Regions from separate parts of the Streptomyces sp. NPDC057900 genome, predicted to be linked through region 3. Evidence: riboswitches for the same ligand, from Rfam matches in the RefSeq annotation. Region 3 holds a riboswitch; each other region holds the start of a gene.
What was found. Region 3 has a riboswitch for cyclic di-AMP ahead of ACFVQ0_RS19690 (transglycosylase family protein). Riboswitches for the same ligand answer to the same signal wherever they lie in the genome.
Positions count from the first base shown of each region.

Region 1: linked by a shared signal. The riboswitch ahead of ACFVQ0_RS23715 (C40 family peptidase) and the one ahead of ACFVQ0_RS19690 (transglycosylase family protein) in region 3 are both predicted to bind cyclic di-AMP.
Region 2: linked by a shared signal. The riboswitch ahead of ACFVQ0_RS10210 (NlpC/P60 family protein) and the one ahead of ACFVQ0_RS19690 (transglycosylase family protein) in region 3 are both predicted to bind cyclic di-AMP.

Region 1 covers NZ_JBHVOI010000006.1:209,027-211,281, reverse strand. The annotation lists gene ACFVQ0_RS23725 (ATP-dependent Clp protease proteolytic subunit) at 1-556, shown strand, start outside; gene ACFVQ0_RS23720 (hypothetical protein) at 564-872, shown strand; cyclic di-AMP (ydaO/yuaA leader) riboswitch at 1,202-1,374, shown strand; gene ACFVQ0_RS23715 (C40 family peptidase) at 1,378-1,851, shown strand; gene ACFVQ0_RS23710 (LysE family translocator) at 1,886-2,255, opposite strand, start outside.
Region 2 covers NZ_JBHVOI010000002.1:630,063-632,317, forward strand. The annotation lists gene ACFVQ0_RS10205 (hypothetical protein) at 1-55, shown strand, start outside; gene ACFVQ0_RS10210 (NlpC/P60 family protein) at 76-1,275, opposite strand; cyclic di-AMP (ydaO/yuaA leader) riboswitch at 1,274-1,438, opposite strand; gene pcrA (DNA helicase PcrA) at 1,695-2,255, shown strand, end outside.
Region 3 covers NZ_JBHVOI010000004.1:492,080-494,334, forward strand. The annotation lists gene ACFVQ0_RS19685 (transglycosylase family protein) at 1-381, shown strand, start outside; cyclic di-AMP (ydaO/yuaA leader) riboswitch at 730-901, shown strand; gene ACFVQ0_RS19690 (transglycosylase family protein) at 906-1,652, shown strand; gene eno (phosphopyruvate hydratase) at 1,966-2,255, shown strand, end outside.

The DNA.
Region 1 (2,255 bases), on a different contig from region 3:
GTACTCCAAGCTGCTGGCCGAACGCGTCGTCTTCCTCGGCACCCCGGTCGACGACGTCGCGGCCAACGACCTGGTCGCGCAGTTCATGTACCTGGAGCACGACGCACCCGACCGGCCCATCCAGCTCTACATCAACTCCCCCGGCGGCACGTTCGGAGCCATGACGGCGGTGTACGACACGATGGCCTACCTCACCTGCGAGGTGGAGACGTTCTGTCTCGGCCAGGCCAGTGCCGGCGCGGCCGTCCTGCTGGCCGCGGGAGCTCCCGGCAAGCGGCACGCGCTGCCCGGCGCGCGGGTCGTGCTGCAGCAGCCCGAACTCCCGGAGCCGGTGCGGGGACAGCCGTCCGACCTGGAGATCGAGGCCCGGGAACTGGCCAGGATGCGCGAGACGCTGACGGGCATGCTGGCCCGTCACACCGGCCGCCCCGCCGAGCGGATCTCCGACGACACCGAGCGCGACCTCATCCTCGACGCCGAGGGCGCCAAGGCCTACGGGCTGATCGACCACGTCCTGCAGAACCGCGGGCCCCTGTTGCCGCCCGCCGCGAGGTGAACCCGCGATGCGGCCACCCGAGTTCCCGCCGCTGCCCGCCCTGACCCGCGCGGAGGGCGAGTTCGTCGACCGATACCTGGAAGTCGTCGACCAGCTGGGCCGGATCAACCCGGCCCGCGCCGACGACACCTACCGGGCGCTGCGCGCCGCACAGGCGCTCGCCTCGCACGCCGCGGCCCTGCGGGACGCGCTCACGTTGATGCACGAGCGGGGTGAAAGCCGGATCCACTCCGCCACGTTGACGCGGGCGTTACGGGTGCTGGACGGGGAGCGCCGCGCCGGGCGGCTCACCCTGCCGCCCGACCCGCCGAGTTGATCAACTCCCTTGCGCCGACACGCCCGACAGCTGGACCGAATTATCTCGCTCGTTCGGCGTAGGTGTTACCTCGCAGGAGGGACAGGCCAACTTGCGCTTTCGAAGTGGGTCGTGGGTGAAATCTCCCGTTCCGCCCCTGGTACGGCACTGGAAGGAGAAGTACGGCAACCCCCCGTAAGGGCCCCTGTCCACCCGAACGGGTCAGTCGTGATGAGCCTCACATATCACTGTTTCACCTCGGAAATCCGGCGTTCGGTGAGTCAAGATCCCTGGGACGACAAGCCCCCGCCACCGCGGCGGGGCGGTCCGGGCGGACGCCGAGTCCTGCCGCTGTCCGGATGCCTGGTCGACAGGAGTGGATCGGCAGGAGTGGAGGACCCGAGCACAACGGGCCGACCGGAGATCCGGTCGTCCCTCGGGGTGAAGCCGCCACGTGCGGCCGGGCGACTTCGCCAGCCCGAACCCGACAGGTCATCCTTCACAGGCGGCTGACGAAGGGTTGCGCATGACTGCGCAGGTTCATGTCCCGTCTCTCCTCACCCGAGCCACCACGGCCTCGGTTCTGACTCTCGCAGCCGTCGGCGGCACGCTGTTCGTCCCCGGCGCCGTGACCGACGCCCAGGCCGCGACTCATTCGATGAAGGCGCTCAACATCGCCGCGTCGAAGAAGGGATCGCCGTACCGGTGGGGCGCCACCGGCCCCAGCCGTTTCGACTGCTCGGGTCTGACGCTCTATTCGTTCATGAAAGCGGGCAAGAAGCTCCCGCGCACCGCCCAGCAGCAGTACAACAAGACCCGGCACATCTCCGCCTCGAAGCGGCAGCGCGGGGATCTGGTCTTCTTCCACTCCGGCCGCAGCGTCTTCCACGTGGGTATCTACGCGGGCAGCGGCAAGATCTGGCACTCACCGAAGACCGGTGCCGTGGTGCGGCTGGAGAAGATCTGGACGAAGAGCGTCTACTACGGCCGGGTCAGCTGACGCCACCGCCCCGCCGCATGACCCGCGCCCCGCGTCAGCGCACCAGGGTGCCGGTCACCAGTACCGCCCCCAGCACGGTGAGTGCCGCGCCGCTGCCGCCCTCGATCGCGCGGGCGGTGCGCGGCCGGCGCAGCCACCGGCCCAGCCGGTCCACCAGGAGCGCCACGGCCGGGAACCAGATCAGTGCGAGCAGTACGACGATCGCGGCGAGCAGCAGCGTACGGGGCAGCGGGGCGGCCCCGGCCGGGACGAACTGCGGAAGCAGGCTGAGGAAGAGCACCGGCGCCTTGGGGTTCAGGGCGTTGGTCAGGAAGCCCTGGCGCAGTGCGCGCCGCGTCCCGTTCGTGGCGTGCGCGTCACCGTCCCGCCCGGTGGCGGTTTCGGCGGCCGCCGCCTGCCCGGGG
Region 2 (2,255 bases), on a different contig from region 3:
GGCGGTGGGCGGACTGACGATGGTCAACATCTTCATCGCCACGCTCTGGACCTGAGAACCCGCCGCGACGGCGGCCTAGCCGGGACGCACACTCCCGTAGATCGGCATGTAGTAGATCGACTCCTCGCGCACATTGGCCCCCGGCTTCGGCGCGTGGATCATCATGCCGTCGCCCTTGTAGATCCCGACGTGGCTGATGTCGTCGTAGAAGAAGACCAGGTCCCCGGGCTGAAGGTTCTCCGTGGCGATCCGGGTGCCGACGTTCACCTGGTCCCAGGTGGTCCGGGGAATGGTGACGCCCGCGGACTTCCAGGCCGCCTGGGTCAGCCCGGAGCAGTCGTACGAGGACGGGCCGGTGGCCCCCCAGACGTACGGCTTGCCGATCTGGGCCCTGGCGAACGCGAGGACCTTCTCGGCCTTCGTCGTGGCGCTGCTGTCCGAACCGGAACCCGTGCCGGTGCCGGTGCCGGTGCCGGTGTCTGACCCCGTGCCCGATCCCGTGCCCGTACCGGAGCCCGTGCCGCTCCCGCCGGCGGCCTCCTTGGCCTTGCGGTCGGCCTCCGCCTTCGCGGCCGCCTGCTTCTTCGCCAGCTCCTCGGCCTTGCGCGCGGCCTCGGCCTTCTTCTTCTCCTCCAGCTCGGCCAGCCGCGCCTTCTCCTGCGCGGTCAGCTTCGACAGCAGCGTGCGCGCCTCGGTCAGCTTGTTCTGCACGTTCTGCTTGCTGGTGCGCAGCTTGGTCTGCGACGCGGTGAGCGTCTCCAGGCTCGTCACCGCCTCGGCCCGCTTCTTCGACGCCTCCGCCTGCTTCGTACGGAAGTCCGTGACGGCCTGCTGCTGGTTGGCGGCCATCCGGTTCATCAGGTGGGTCTGGTCGAAGAACGACTGCGGGTCGTTGGCCAGGAAGAAGGTGGCCGTCGGCGCGAGCGCGCCGTCGCGGTACTGGGCGGCCGCGTAGTTCCCGAGCGTGCGGCGGGCGTCGTTCAGCTTGTCGGCGCGCTTGGCGATGTCGTCCAGCAGCGCGTCCACCTTGGTGCGCTGCGCGGCGGACGCCTCTTTCGCCTCGTCGTAGTGCTGGGTCGCGGTCCCCGCCTGCCGGTAGAGGTCGTCGACCTTCTTCTGGACGTCCTCGATGCTGGGCTTCGGGGCCGGGGCCGCCAGCGCGCTCTGCGTGGACAGCAGGGTCACGGAGGCCAGTGCGGCCGTTGTGAACCCGATGGCGGGGGTGGTGCTGCGCACCCGGGGGCGCGGTTTGCGATGCGATGCCAAGGCCGGCATTTCCTTCCGTGGACCGCCTACCGGGTTAGCTGTCGGGTTCGGGCGGAACGGAAGGCTGCCCTACGGTCCTGGTGGGGGTTGCGGACCGATTCACCCCGGTGCTGCGTGTGGGTCCCCGGTTCCGGACCCCGTACGGGCGGCCCGGATTCGGCGTGGACGCCCGCTCGGCGTGGTTCGCCTCTGGGGGTACGGCCGTCCGAACGAGCACGCTAGCCAACTCATGGTGCCGCTGTGAAGGTTGATGTTCGATATGCCCGATACATTTTCGTGACCTTGCGGAACCGGTGCGGTACGGCCGGGCGCGGCGGGGAGATTCCCTACACAGGGTGGCCCGGACATCGCCGTGTGTGGCTCCGGCGGGTACGGGTTCTGCCGTGCGGGCCCGGGGTGTCAGTGGGGCCGCCTAGACTCGGACAGCGATGAGCAGCCTCTTTGACGACAGTTTCCTGGCCGGCCTCCAGCACGCGGAGGACGGGCCCCCGCCGCCCCCCGAGGACTCCGCACCCGAAGCGGTGCCGGAGGACCTCTTCGGAGGCGTGTTCGACGGGCCCCCGCCGCCCCGCGACGCGTACTACCGCGACGGGGCCCACCGCCCGGTCATCGACGCCGCCGCGCTGCTCGACGGGCTGAACACCGAGCAGCGCGCCGCCGTCGTGCACGCGGGCTCCCCGCTGCTCATCGTCGCCGGGGCCGGTTCCGGCAAGACCCGGGTGCTGACGCACCGCATCGCCCACCTGCTGGCCGAGCGCGGGGTGCACCCCGGCCAGATCCTGGCGATCACCTTCACCAACAAGGCCGCCGGCGAGATGAAGGAGCGCGTCGAGCAGCTCGTCGGCCCGCGCGCCAACGCCATGTGGGTCATGACGTTCCACAGCGCGTGCGTCCGCATCCTGCGCCGCGAGTCGAAGAAGCTCGGCTTCACCTCCTCGTTCTCGATCTACGACGCGGCGGACTCCAAGCGGCTGATGGCCCTGGTCTGC
Region 3 (2,255 bases):
TCTGCCTCCCCTGACGCCACGCCCCCGGCATCCGGCTCCGCCGGGGCGGGTGACACCTCCGGTGGCCGGGACGGGTCCTCCCCGTCCGCCGGGGCGGTCGGCAAGCACCGCGGCGCGCCGGCCCCGGAGCGGACCGGTGACGGCCGGGACTCGGGGCGGCACGCCTCGCGCGGGGACGCGGACGGACGCGGCCCCGGCGCGCCGGCCGCCGACGGCACGTACACCGTCCGGCCCGGCGACAACCTCTGGGCCATCGCCGAAGCGCAGGAGCTGCCCGGCGGCTGGACCGGTCTGTACGAGGCCAACAAGGCGGCCGTCGGCTCCGACCCCGACCTCATCCTGCCCGGTCAGCACCTCGATCTCGGTGTGAAGACCGGCTGAGACCGGGCGCGGAGACGAGCGTGGAAGCAGCCGTGGAAGCGGCCGTGGAAACGGTCTGATCAACAGCCGAAGACGCCTCGATCCTGGGGTACTTAAGAGGCCTATGTCCCACTTTTGACTAAGTGAGACATGGGTCTCTTCGCGTGAACTCGCGTGTCTTGTCCGGGAGGTCCCCCCGCATCCGTTCCGACCTGCGGAAATAGACGTTAATCAGATGCAAATAAGGGCTGCTTATCCGGTATGTCCTTCTTTGAATGTAGGGGTTCGGTGTGTTTACGGTCAGAACCGCTCGCACCGCGGGCCCCGTCGATCGTCACGCCGAATCCTGCCGTCGGTCGAAGGGAACAGACGCGTAAAGCGCCGTAGGCAGGAGCGGGGGACCCAGGTAAGTGCCGGGCCCGATCGTCGCAAGACGGATCAGGACCGGCTTGGGGTTAAGTCGTGCGCTAGGACGTGCGACCGGGCAACTCACTTGGCCCGAACCCGACAGCTCACCTCGCAGGCGTCGGTGAGGAGAAGTCTCGATGCTGCTCAACAGCAAGGGCAACAAGCACCGCCGCCCGTCCAAGGCCGTCCGTATCGCCACGCTCGCCGGTGTGACCGGTGCCGCCATCGCCGTGCCCCTGATGGGTGCCACCGGCGCCTCCGCCGCCTCCGTCTCCACGTGGGACGCGGTCGCCCAGTGCGAGTCCGGCGGCAACTGGTCCATCAACACCGGCAACGGCTACTACGGCGGTCTGCAGTTCTCGCAGTCCAGCTGGGCCGCCGCCGGCGGTACGCAGTACGCGGCCCGCGCCGACCTGGCCAGCAAGGCCCAGCAGATCGCGGTCGCCGAGAAGCTCCTCGACATGCAGGGACCGGGCGCCTGGTCCTGCGCCGGTGCCGGCAACCTGACCAACGACGGCGTCGACCCGGGCGTCGACACCGGCTCCAGCGCCCCCAAGGCGGAGGCCGCCCCCAAGCAGGAGTCCGCCCCGGCGCAGCAGGCCGAGCCGAAGAAGGCCGAGCGCACCGAGGCCCCGGCCACCAACCGCTCGGACCGCTCGACCGCCCCCGAGGCCGGGCAGAAGAAGACCGTGACCACCCCGACCGGCGAGAAGGTCAAGAAGGGTGACGGCGAGTACAAGGTCGTCACCGGCGACTCGCTGAGCAAGATCGCGGCCGACCACAAGGTCAAGGGCGGCTGGCAGCAGCTGTTCAAGCTCAACAAGGACATCGTCGAGGACGCCGACATGATCTTCCCGGGTCAGCAGCTCCACCTGACGAAGTAGTCCGGCACCCACTCTCCTCGCCGAACTCCCCGGCCCGGTTCGCGTCTTCCCCCCACGCGTGCCGGGCCGGGGCCCGTCGGCCGCCGGTCCGGCGGCCCCGGTGGCTCGCGCGAGTGCGTGCCGACTGTTCAACTGTTGTAGTTACTGGCCAGTAAATTTCTGGCCTTTCATCCCGCTATGACTGCTCTTGGGTCCTTTTTCGTCCCAGGGGACGGGCGGGCGGCCGACTGAGACGGCCGGGCCGGTTAGGCTCTTGTCGCAAGGCCAAAGTGACCCTGCACAACCAGCGTCATATCCCAGAAGGAGATGCCTCGTGCCGTCCATCGACGTCGTCGTAGCCCGGGAAATCCTCGACTCCCGGGGCAACCCCACGGTCGAGGTCGAGGTTGGCCTCGACGACGGCAGCACGGGCCGTGCTGCCGTTCCGTCCGGAGCCTCCACCGGTGCGTTCGAGGCCATTGAGCTTCGCGACGGTGACCCCAACCGCTACCACGGGAAGGGCGTCGAGAAGGCGGTCCTCGCCGTGATCGAGCAGATCGGCCCGGAGCTCGTCGGCTACGACGCGACCGAGCAGCGGCTGATCGACCAGGCCATGTTCGACCT